4 regions of the Paenibacillus sp. FSL R10-2771 genome follow, and region 3 is predicted to be linked to each of the others. Evidence: riboswitches for the same ligand, from Rfam matches in the RefSeq annotation. Region 3 holds a riboswitch; each other region holds the start of a gene.

What was found. Region 3 has a riboswitch for thiamine pyrophosphate ahead of NSU14_RS20655 (thiamine phosphate synthase). Riboswitches for the same ligand answer to the same signal wherever they lie in the genome.
Region 1: linked by a shared signal. The riboswitch ahead of NSU14_RS29785 (ABC transporter substrate-binding protein) and the one ahead of NSU14_RS20655 (thiamine phosphate synthase) in region 3 are both predicted to bind thiamine pyrophosphate.
Region 2: linked by a shared signal. The riboswitch ahead of NSU14_RS16320 (ABC transporter ATP-binding protein) and the one ahead of NSU14_RS20655 (thiamine phosphate synthase) in region 3 are both predicted to bind thiamine pyrophosphate.
Region 4: linked by a shared signal. The riboswitch ahead of thiC (phosphomethylpyrimidine synthase ThiC) and the one ahead of NSU14_RS20655 (thiamine phosphate synthase) in region 3 are both predicted to bind thiamine pyrophosphate.

Annotation. Positions count from the first base shown of each region.
Region 1 is NZ_JBBOBM010000001.1:6,909,646-6,911,843, forward strand. Features, by position in the region: gene NSU14_RS29780 (hypothetical protein) at 1-674, shown strand, start outside; TPP riboswitch at 747-857, shown strand; gene NSU14_RS29785 (ABC transporter substrate-binding protein) at 989-2,074, shown strand; gene NSU14_RS29790 (thiamine-binding protein) at 2,128-2,198, shown strand, end outside.
Region 2 is NZ_JBBOBM010000001.1:3,783,005-3,785,202, forward strand. Features, by position in the region: gene NSU14_RS16315 (TetR/AcrR family transcriptional regulator) at 1-516, shown strand, start outside; TPP riboswitch at 585-687, shown strand; gene NSU14_RS16320 (ABC transporter ATP-binding protein) at 800-1,582, shown strand; gene NSU14_RS16325 (ABC transporter permease) at 1,563-2,198, shown strand, end outside.
Region 3 is NZ_JBBOBM010000001.1:4,797,977-4,800,174, forward strand. Features, by position in the region: gene NSU14_RS20645 (thiazole synthase) at 1-97, opposite strand, end outside; gene thiS (sulfur carrier protein ThiS) at 193-396, opposite strand; gene NSU14_RS20655 (thiamine phosphate synthase) at 403-1,092, opposite strand; TPP riboswitch at 1,167-1,269, opposite strand; gene NSU14_RS20660 (SDR family oxidoreductase) at 1,464-2,198, opposite strand, start outside.
Region 4 is NZ_JBBOBM010000001.1:7,295,139-7,297,336, reverse strand. Features, by position in the region: gene trxB (thioredoxin-disulfide reductase) at 1-864, shown strand, start outside; TPP riboswitch at 937-1,043, shown strand; gene thiC (phosphomethylpyrimidine synthase ThiC) at 1,213-2,198, shown strand, end outside.

The DNA of each region.
Region 1 (2,198 bases), 2.1 Mb from region 3:
GCGATGTGCACCAGGATGTGCGGATTACGGCTTTTCCGGTTCGTCTGGATGACGGACTTGTCCGCGTTGAATTAGTTCCGGCCCTTCCAGATTCGTTCTCCGCCGTCCATTCTTATTCACTGGAGCCGCTGGTATCCTGGAATGGCCTGTATGTCGAGAATGCAGAGGGAGTCAAAGCGAAGGTTGAACCTCCTTCAACCATGGTCTACCCGTCGGAGTTCTCGTTCCGGGAATTGGCATCAGCTGAAGAACAGTCTTACAGGGTCGTCATCCCTTACATCGAAATAGCGGAACGGAAGGCACTCTCCCGGGAGGTCGTTCTGCCGCTGCCCGCCAGCGGGGAGAGTGCGCCTCTCCACATTACCGCTGAGATCGCCGGTTACCCGGTAGAATTCACCCGCATTAAGCGCAGCAGCGGGACGGCTGTCAGCGTTGATGTGGATATGAATTTTGATCCCGAAGCGGCAAAGTCACTGACGCATTTCTTCATCCGCTATCCGGGTTCTGGGGACAAATATTCATACGGCTGGCAGGATACCGAGACATTCCCAAGAATCTTGAAGACTCTTCTTCTGGATGCAGAGCCCGGCGCGGATACGCTGCGTTTTAGAATGTCGGAGCCTCTATTCCTGCTCAAAGGCCCCTGGATTCTGCCGCTAAAGCTCGAAGATTAGGACGGGGAGACTGGACAACCGCAAGAGCGGCGTCTATAATACACCGTAAGAACATAGCAATACCCGTGAACTTCATAGAACCAGGGGTGCTGGAATTGGCCGGCTGAGATTGTATCCCACAAGATACTGACCCTTATACCTGATCTGGATAATGCCAGCGTAGGAATCTTCATTCAACCCCGAGCCCCTTCATGGGCCTGAAGTTGAACTCACCTTGCGCAAGTAACTGGCGTCCCGGTCTCCGGGGCGCTTTTTGGTATGGGTTACTCTGAATTTTGGAAGACTAGGGATTGCTGGAAGGAGAGAGAAGAGAAATGGGAGTCAAAAAAGTATTACCGCTGCTGCTCAGCTCTATGCTTGTGCTCGTGATGGCCGGATGCGGCAACGGGAACGTCAACCCGGGCAGCAATGCCGGAGGCAGCACACCTGCCGCCGGGAACAGCACCGCTGCACCTGAAGCAACCGCAGCCGCCAGTACCACCGACGCGCCTAAAGAATTGACCCCGGTTAAGATTGCGCTGGACTGGACGCCGAACACGAATCACACCGGCCTGTATACCGCCAAGGAGCTGGGATATTACGCGGAGGAAGGTCTTGACGTGGAGATCGTGCAGCCGGGTGCTGCCGGATCTGACACCATGGTTACTTCCGGTGAAGCCCAGTTTGGCATCAGTGCACAGGAGGCGCTCACCCTGGCCCGCCTGCAGGATGTGCCGCTCGTCTCCATCGCCGCTATCATTCAGCATAATACCTCCGGCTTTGCCGCTCCGAAGGACCGCAACATTAAGACGCCGAAAGACTTCGAAGGCAAAACCTACGGAGGCTGGGGCTCTCCAGCGGAAGAAGCAGCTATGAAAGCCATCATGGACCCCGATGGCGGAGACGTCTCCAAAGTGAAATTGGTGAATATCGGCGAAGCTGACTTCTTCACTGCGGTGAAACGCGATATCGACTTTGCCTGGATCTTCTACGCCTGGACCGGGATCGAAGCCGAGCTGCGCGGCGAGCCGCTGGATATGCTGTACCTGAAGGATTATGCGCCGCAGCTGGATTACTACACACCGGTGCTGACCACCAGTGAGAAGGAAATCGCCGAGCATCCGGAAGTGGTGAAGGCTTTCCTCAAAGCTACGTCGAAAGGTTACCAATACGCGATCGACCATCCGGAAGAAGCGGCCACGGTCCTGTCTGATGCCGTGCCTGATCTTGATCCCGAGCTGGTGCTGGCCAGCCAGAAATGGCTCAGCCCGAAATACAAGGACGATGCCGCCCGCTGGGGTGAGCAGAAGCTAGAAATCTGGCAGAATTATGCCGAGTGGATGTACGGCCTGAAGCTGCTGGACAAACCGCTCGATGCCGCAAGTACATTTACGAATGAATTTTTGCCGGAAGGCCCATAAACACCGGTTGGAATAGTACTGACACTAACTTACATGAGAGGAATGAATAATAAATGGCTAATACACTGCTTAGCATTCAGGTAATTCCCAAGACTCCAAACAATGAGGATTCGATCCCTTACGT
Region 2 (2,198 bases), 1.0 Mb from region 3:
GAAGCTGTCAGTATGTACGGCATCGCCAAACGGGCCGGTATAGGGCAGGGATCGCTCTACCGCCGCTTCACTGATAAGGGCGAAATCTGTTCGGCCCTGCTGCTGGACAGCACCGAGCAGTTTCTGTCGGGGATGGAACAGCAGCTTGCTGCCAGCGCTGGTGAAACGGCTGCCCTCGCGCATCTGCAGAGCAGCATTGAGCAGGTCGTTGGTTTCATTGAGCAATATGCGGAGCTCTTGAACATGATCAAATCCGAATTCACCGGCAAGAAGCAGCTTACCCAGTTCGAACATCCTTTTTTCCAGCGGCTCGGAGTGATTATGGGTGAACTTCTGCACCGCGCATCCGCGAATGGAGAGATTATCGGGATCGATCCCCGCTTCGCTGCCACAGCGCTGATCTCTGTACTTAGTCCCGATCTTTACCTGTATGAACAGAAACGGAACGGCTCCTCCAAAGAGGAAATCTCGCGGGGAATTGTTGCGTTGTTCATCACCGGCCTCTCCAAGCGCTGAGCACAGGCTCTTTACAAGCGGGGAAATTATGGTATATTAAGTAGCAATTACGAATTCAATAGCACCTGTTATTTCACTAGGGGAGTCGGCCGACTGAGACGGAGCTTAAGCTCCGGACCCTTGGAACCTGATCTGGATCATACCAGCGGAGGGAAGTGGAGCAGAATGTATCAGCGGTTCCGCGTCTTTGCAAACTGACTGTACCTTCAGGCCCATTCATTTCCTCCGGAAATGGATGGGTCTTTCTTGTTTTCGTAGCGTAAACACTTTTCCCTAAGGAGGCTTGCTTCCCCATCCTATGATCAACATCGCTAACCTGTCCTATTCTTTCGGCGCAGCTTCAAGGGCTCCGGTCTTCTCCGGAATCTCCATGAAGGTCCGCCGCGGCGAGTTCATCTCCGTCGTGGGTGCCAGCGGCTGCGGCAAAAGTACGCTGTTCAAGATTATCGCGGGCCTGCTGGAACCCGGCAGCGGCGAGGTTGCCCTGCATGGGCAACCGCCTAATAACGCCTCGGAGCGGCTCGGCCAGGTCGGCTATATGCCGCAGCGGGATCTCCTGCTGCCCTGGAGAACCGTACTGGACAATTGCCTGCTGCCCTGGGAACTGAAGCGGAACGGCTCCAAAGAGGAAGCCGTTATTCAGATCCGCAGCATGCTGCAGCAGTTCGGTCTTGGTGATACGGGGGCTGCGTATCCGCATGAGCTGTCGGGCGGCATGCGCCAGCGGGTTGCGGTACTCCGCACCATTGCCGCCGGGAATGAGCTGCTCCTGCTGGACGAGCCGTTCGGGGCACTGGACGCCATAACCAAGCGGGAGCTTCACCGCTGGCTGCTGGAATTATGGTCGGGACTGGACAAGACTGTGCTGTTCATTACCCATGACCTTGAAGAAGCGCTTCTGCTTAGTGACCGCATCTATCTGATGACCGGCGGTGCCGGGGGCGGTATGCAGGAATTCATCACCGGTCTTCCCCGCCCCAGACATCATAGTCAGAATTACGAACCGCAGTTTGTTGCCCTGCGGCAGGATTTGGAGCTGAAGCTGTATGACAACCGTCTTCTATAGAAGATTGCTGCGGGAGTACAGCCCGGCTATTCTGCTTGTGCTGCTGATTCTTGCGGTCTGGGAAACGGTGTCCCGGCTGGGGCTGATTCCTCCGTTCATCCTGCCGGCTCCCACTGCCATCTGGATTGCTCTGATGGAAGACAGGCATTTACTCTTCGGCGTTCACCTGCCTGCAACGCTGCTTGAGGTACTAACAGGCTTCGCTCTGTCCGTCTTCTGCGGCAGTCTGCTGGGAACGGGCATGCATCTGTTCAGGCCGCTGGCCAAAGCGCTGTATCCGCTGCTGATTATCAGCCAGACGATTCCGCTGGTTGCCCTCTCTCCCCTGTTTATCATGTGGTTCGGCTATACCTTGTGGAGCAAGGTTGCCGTAGTGTTCCTGACCGCCTTCTTCCCGGTGGTTGTCGGCACCTACGATGGGCTGGGCAAGAATACGGAGCAGTACCGCGAGCTGTTGTTGACGCTTGGCGCGAACCGCTGGCAGATTCTCCGCAAGGCTGCTGTTCCGCTGGCCCTGCCGTCCTTTTTCTCCGGACTGAAGCTGTCGGTGGTGTACTGCGTCATTGGCGCTACCATCGGCGAATGGCTTGGAGGCAGCCGGGGGCTTGGTTATTTC
Region 3 (2,198 bases):
TCACTTCGGGAATAAGAGTGTTGCGGCTGTATTTTCCGGTCCCGATGAACAGTCTGCTCGTTAAAGTAACTCCTCCAATAATCAAAGGATCCTGCATCATATCGCCTCCTGTGATAAGTCGTTGCCTTTATCTTAATTGCGTATTGGCGTATTGGCATTCTTGCATCTGCCGCACGCACAGTTACCAGTTACCTAGCCTCCGCCGACAAAATGAACCAGCTCAACTCGGTCACCTTCATTCAGCAATGTAACTTCATAAACCTCTCTGCCGGCAAGCTCACCATTCAGCTCCACAATAACCAGCTTCCCGGTCCACTCAGGCCGGGCCAGAAGATCAGCCAGCGTCCGGCAGCTCTCTTCATACCATCCTCTGCGTCCGTTAACGGTCAAATTCATTCCAGTTCACCTCCTTTGCCCGGTATGGGGGTCATTCAGGACTTCAGCATATGCTGCGGCCTGAACGGATGATCTGTAAGCCTCAGCGGCGCCAGCAGGATCCGTCGCTCCGCATATCCCGGACATTACGGCTATTCCGGCAGCCCCCTTCGACAGAACGATTCCGGTATTGCCCGGTGTGATGCCTCCGATAGCAATCAGCGGTATACTGCTGGAGCGGACAGCCACTTCCAGCTGCTCCAGGCCCCGTTCCTGCTGTCCGGGCTTGCAGGCCGTGGGAAATACATGTCCATACAGACAAAAGTCCGCTCCCTGCTGTCCGGCGCGTGCCGCTTCCTCCGGGGAATGCACCGACCTGCCCAGCCGCAGGCCCGGGGCAATACCGCTCGCCTTGGCAGGCGGCAGGCTGTGCCAGGCCAATTGGACGCCGGCTGCCCCTGCTGCCAGAGCCACATCAATCCGGTCATTAATAACCAGCTTTGAGGGCGGAACCCCCGCTTGCAGCAACCTCTCTGCGGCAGCCAGAAGCTCAAGTGCGGACAGGGCTTTTTCCCGGAGATGGATATAATCCACCATGGTATGTACAGCAGCAGCCAGTCCGGCAAGCTGCTCCGGATTCAGCCTCCCGTCCGAGATCAAATGGATTTCTTTCAGCACCTTCACCTTCCCTTCTATACGGCATTCCGGAAAATACAAAAAGACCGCCCCCTGTATCAGGAAGCAGTCCGGAATATAAGCAGGAATACCGGGTAATCCGTTACCCCCGCTGCATTATTCATTCTCCACTTCCCTACGCTGGTATAAACCAGATCAGGTTCAAAGGGTCCGAACAGATATGTCCGTCTCAGCCTTGCGGCACCCCTAGTGATCGTTCATATTCTATTGTTCTTGCAGTTTGTATATTAGCATATTATTCCTGTAAGAGCTATTCTTTAATAGATTCAATTATTAAGTCCAGCGGGTTTAAGCGGCAAAAAAGCCAGCCTTCCGGCTGACTTTTCATCTGTTGAACGTTTGATTCTTTAAACCAGTATAAACTTATCCGGCTTACAAAGCAGTGCCAATGGTCAGCCGTTAACGATCTCGCCGCCGTTAACATGCATGACCTGACCGCTCACATAAGAGGAATCGTCGGAGGCCAGATATACATAAGCCGGTGCCAGCTCTTCAGGCTGTCCCGGACGCTTCATCGGCTGGGTGCCGCCGAATTCACTGACCTTCTTCGCGTCAAACGTAGACGGAATCAGCGGCGTCCAGATCGGTCCCGGTGCTACCGCGTTCACGCGGATGCCTTTGTCTGCGAGATTCATCGACAGGGAGCGGGTGAAGCTGAGAATTGCTCCTTTGGTGGACGAATAGTCCAGCAGCTGCGGGCTGCCGCGGTACGCCGTGATAGACGTAGTGTTGATGATCGTGGAGCCTTTTTTGAGATGGGGCATCGCTGCCTTGGTCAGATAGAACATGGAGAATATATTCGTCCGGAACGTCCGCTCCAGCTGCTCGGCGGTAATGTCCTCAATGGTCTCCTGCGGATGCTGCTCTGCCGCATTGTTAATCAGGATGTCCAGCTTGCCGAGTCCCTCAATGGTTTTATTAATCAGATCCTGACAGAAGGCCTCAACCCCGATATCACCGGAGATCAGAATACACTTCCGCCCCTCCTGCTCCACCTGGCGCTTGGTTTCTTCCGCATCTTCATGCTCATTCAGATAGGATATCACTACATCTGCGCCTTCTTTGGCAAAATGAACGGCAACCGCACGACCGATTCCACTGTCCCCTCCGGTAATGAGTGCGGCCTT
Region 4 (2,198 bases), 2.5 Mb from region 3:
GAAGGCTTGCAGCCGGGAGGACAGCTGACAACGACGACAGAAGTGGAGAACTTTCCAGGCTTCCCTGAAGGAATTCTGGGTCCTGATCTGATGGACAACATGCGTAAGCAGGCCGAACGCTTCGGCGCTGAATTCAAGAATGGCTGGGTGGAGTCGGTTGACTTCTCTCAGCGTCCGTTCAAGGTGACTGTAGACGGAATGGGTGTACTGGAAGCGGAGTCGGTCATTATTTCGACCGGCGCCTCCGCCAGATACCTGGGTATCCCGGGCGAGCAGGAGAATGTAGGACGCGGGGTCAGCACCTGTGCGACCTGTGACGGATTCTTTTTCCGTAACAAAAAGATTGTCGTGGTCGGCGGCGGCGATTCCGCGATGGAGGAAGCCAGCTTCCTGACCCGCTTTGCTTCCAGCGTAACGCTGGTGCACCGCCGTCCGGAGCTGCGTGCTTCGAAGATCATGCAGGACCGCGCACGCGACAACAGCAAGGTGTCATGGGCACTGAACCGCACGCCGCTTGAGGTAACCGTCGGCGATACCGGAGTTAAGGGCATCACCGTCCTTAACAATGAGACGGGACTTACCGAGCTGGTGGAAGCGGATGGTGTATTTGTCGCTATCGGACATACACCGAATACCGCTTTCTTAGGCGGGCAGATTAACACCGATGCCAATGGCTATATAGTGGTTAACCCGGGCACCACAGAGACGAATATTCCCGGCGTATTCGCTTGCGGCGACGTGCAGGATACGCGTTACCGTCAAGCCATATCGGCAGCCGGAACCGGCTGTATGGCCGCCATGGATGCCGAGAAGTTCCTGGAAGGCACGATGGTGCATGACTGGAGCGAATCGCTCGATAAATAACCGGAGAAGGTTCTTGTTATTTACGGGTTTACAAAAAAATCCTATACCAGTAGAATGTATTTAATTAGATAAGATACCCACTAGGGGAGCCTGAATAGGCTGAGACGGGAAAAGTGAATTTCCGGACCCTTGAACCTGATCTGGATCATACCAGCGTAGGAAAGTGGAGTCGGACCTTTTTTTGAATACAGTCTTATTGGGCTGTTCCTTTGATAAAGCCGCTCCAGGTGGAGCGGCTTTTTGACTTGCAAGAATTCATATGCCTTGTGCTATACATGATTCTTCGGCTCAGTCTGCTGCGTGAAATCTTATCTGATTGGCTCATAGAGCGAAGAGGAGGAGATTAGAATGCCAGAAATGATGAAGAACGAAGAGGTGGACCTTTCCCGATTTCCTGCAAGCCGCAAAGTGTATGTAGAGGGCTCGCGCCCGGATATTCAGGTTCCGATGCGGGAGATCAGCCTCAGCAGAACCGAGGGCGTTGCCGGGGAAGAGGAGAACGAACCGCTGCGTGTCTATGACACAAGCGGAATTTACACCGATGCTGCGCAAGAGGCTGACATTCGGAGGGGGCTGCCGCCGCACCGTTTATGCTGGATTGCGGAGCGTGGCGATTCGGAGGAATACACCGGAAGAGCTGTGCAGCCGCAGGATAATGGAATCCGCAGGGGCGGGCCGCCCGCAGAGGCTTATCCAGGGCTGCAGCGGAGTCCCCTGCGGGCACATGCGGGCAACAATGTTACCCAGCTGCATTATGCGCGGCAAGGGATCATTACTTCGGAAATGGAGTATATCGCGATCCGCGAGAATACCCGGCCGGAATTCGTAAGGGATGAGGTGGCCGCCGGACGGGCCATTATTCCGGCCAACATCAATCATCCCGAGAGCGAGCCGATGATTATTGGCCGTAACTTCCTGGTTAAGATCAATGCGAACATCGGAAATTCTGCGGTGTCTTCTTCTATTGAAGAGGAAGTGGAGAAGATGCGGTGGGCAACCCGCTGGGGGGCCGACACCATCATGGACCTCTCCACCGGCTCCAAGATTCATACCACCCGTGAATGGATTATACGCAATTCTCCTGTGCCTGTCGGCACGGTGCCCTTATACCAGGCGCTCGAAAAGGTGAACGGCATAGCCGAGGATTTAACCTGGGAGCTCTATCGCGACACGCTGATTGAGCAGGCGGAGCAGGGGGTCGATTACTTTACCATTCATGCCGGGGTGCTACAGCGCTATATTCCGCTGACTGCCGGAAGAATGACGGGAATCGTATCACGGGGCGGCTCGATTATGGCCGCTTGGTGCCTTGCCCATCAGCAGGAGAACTTTCT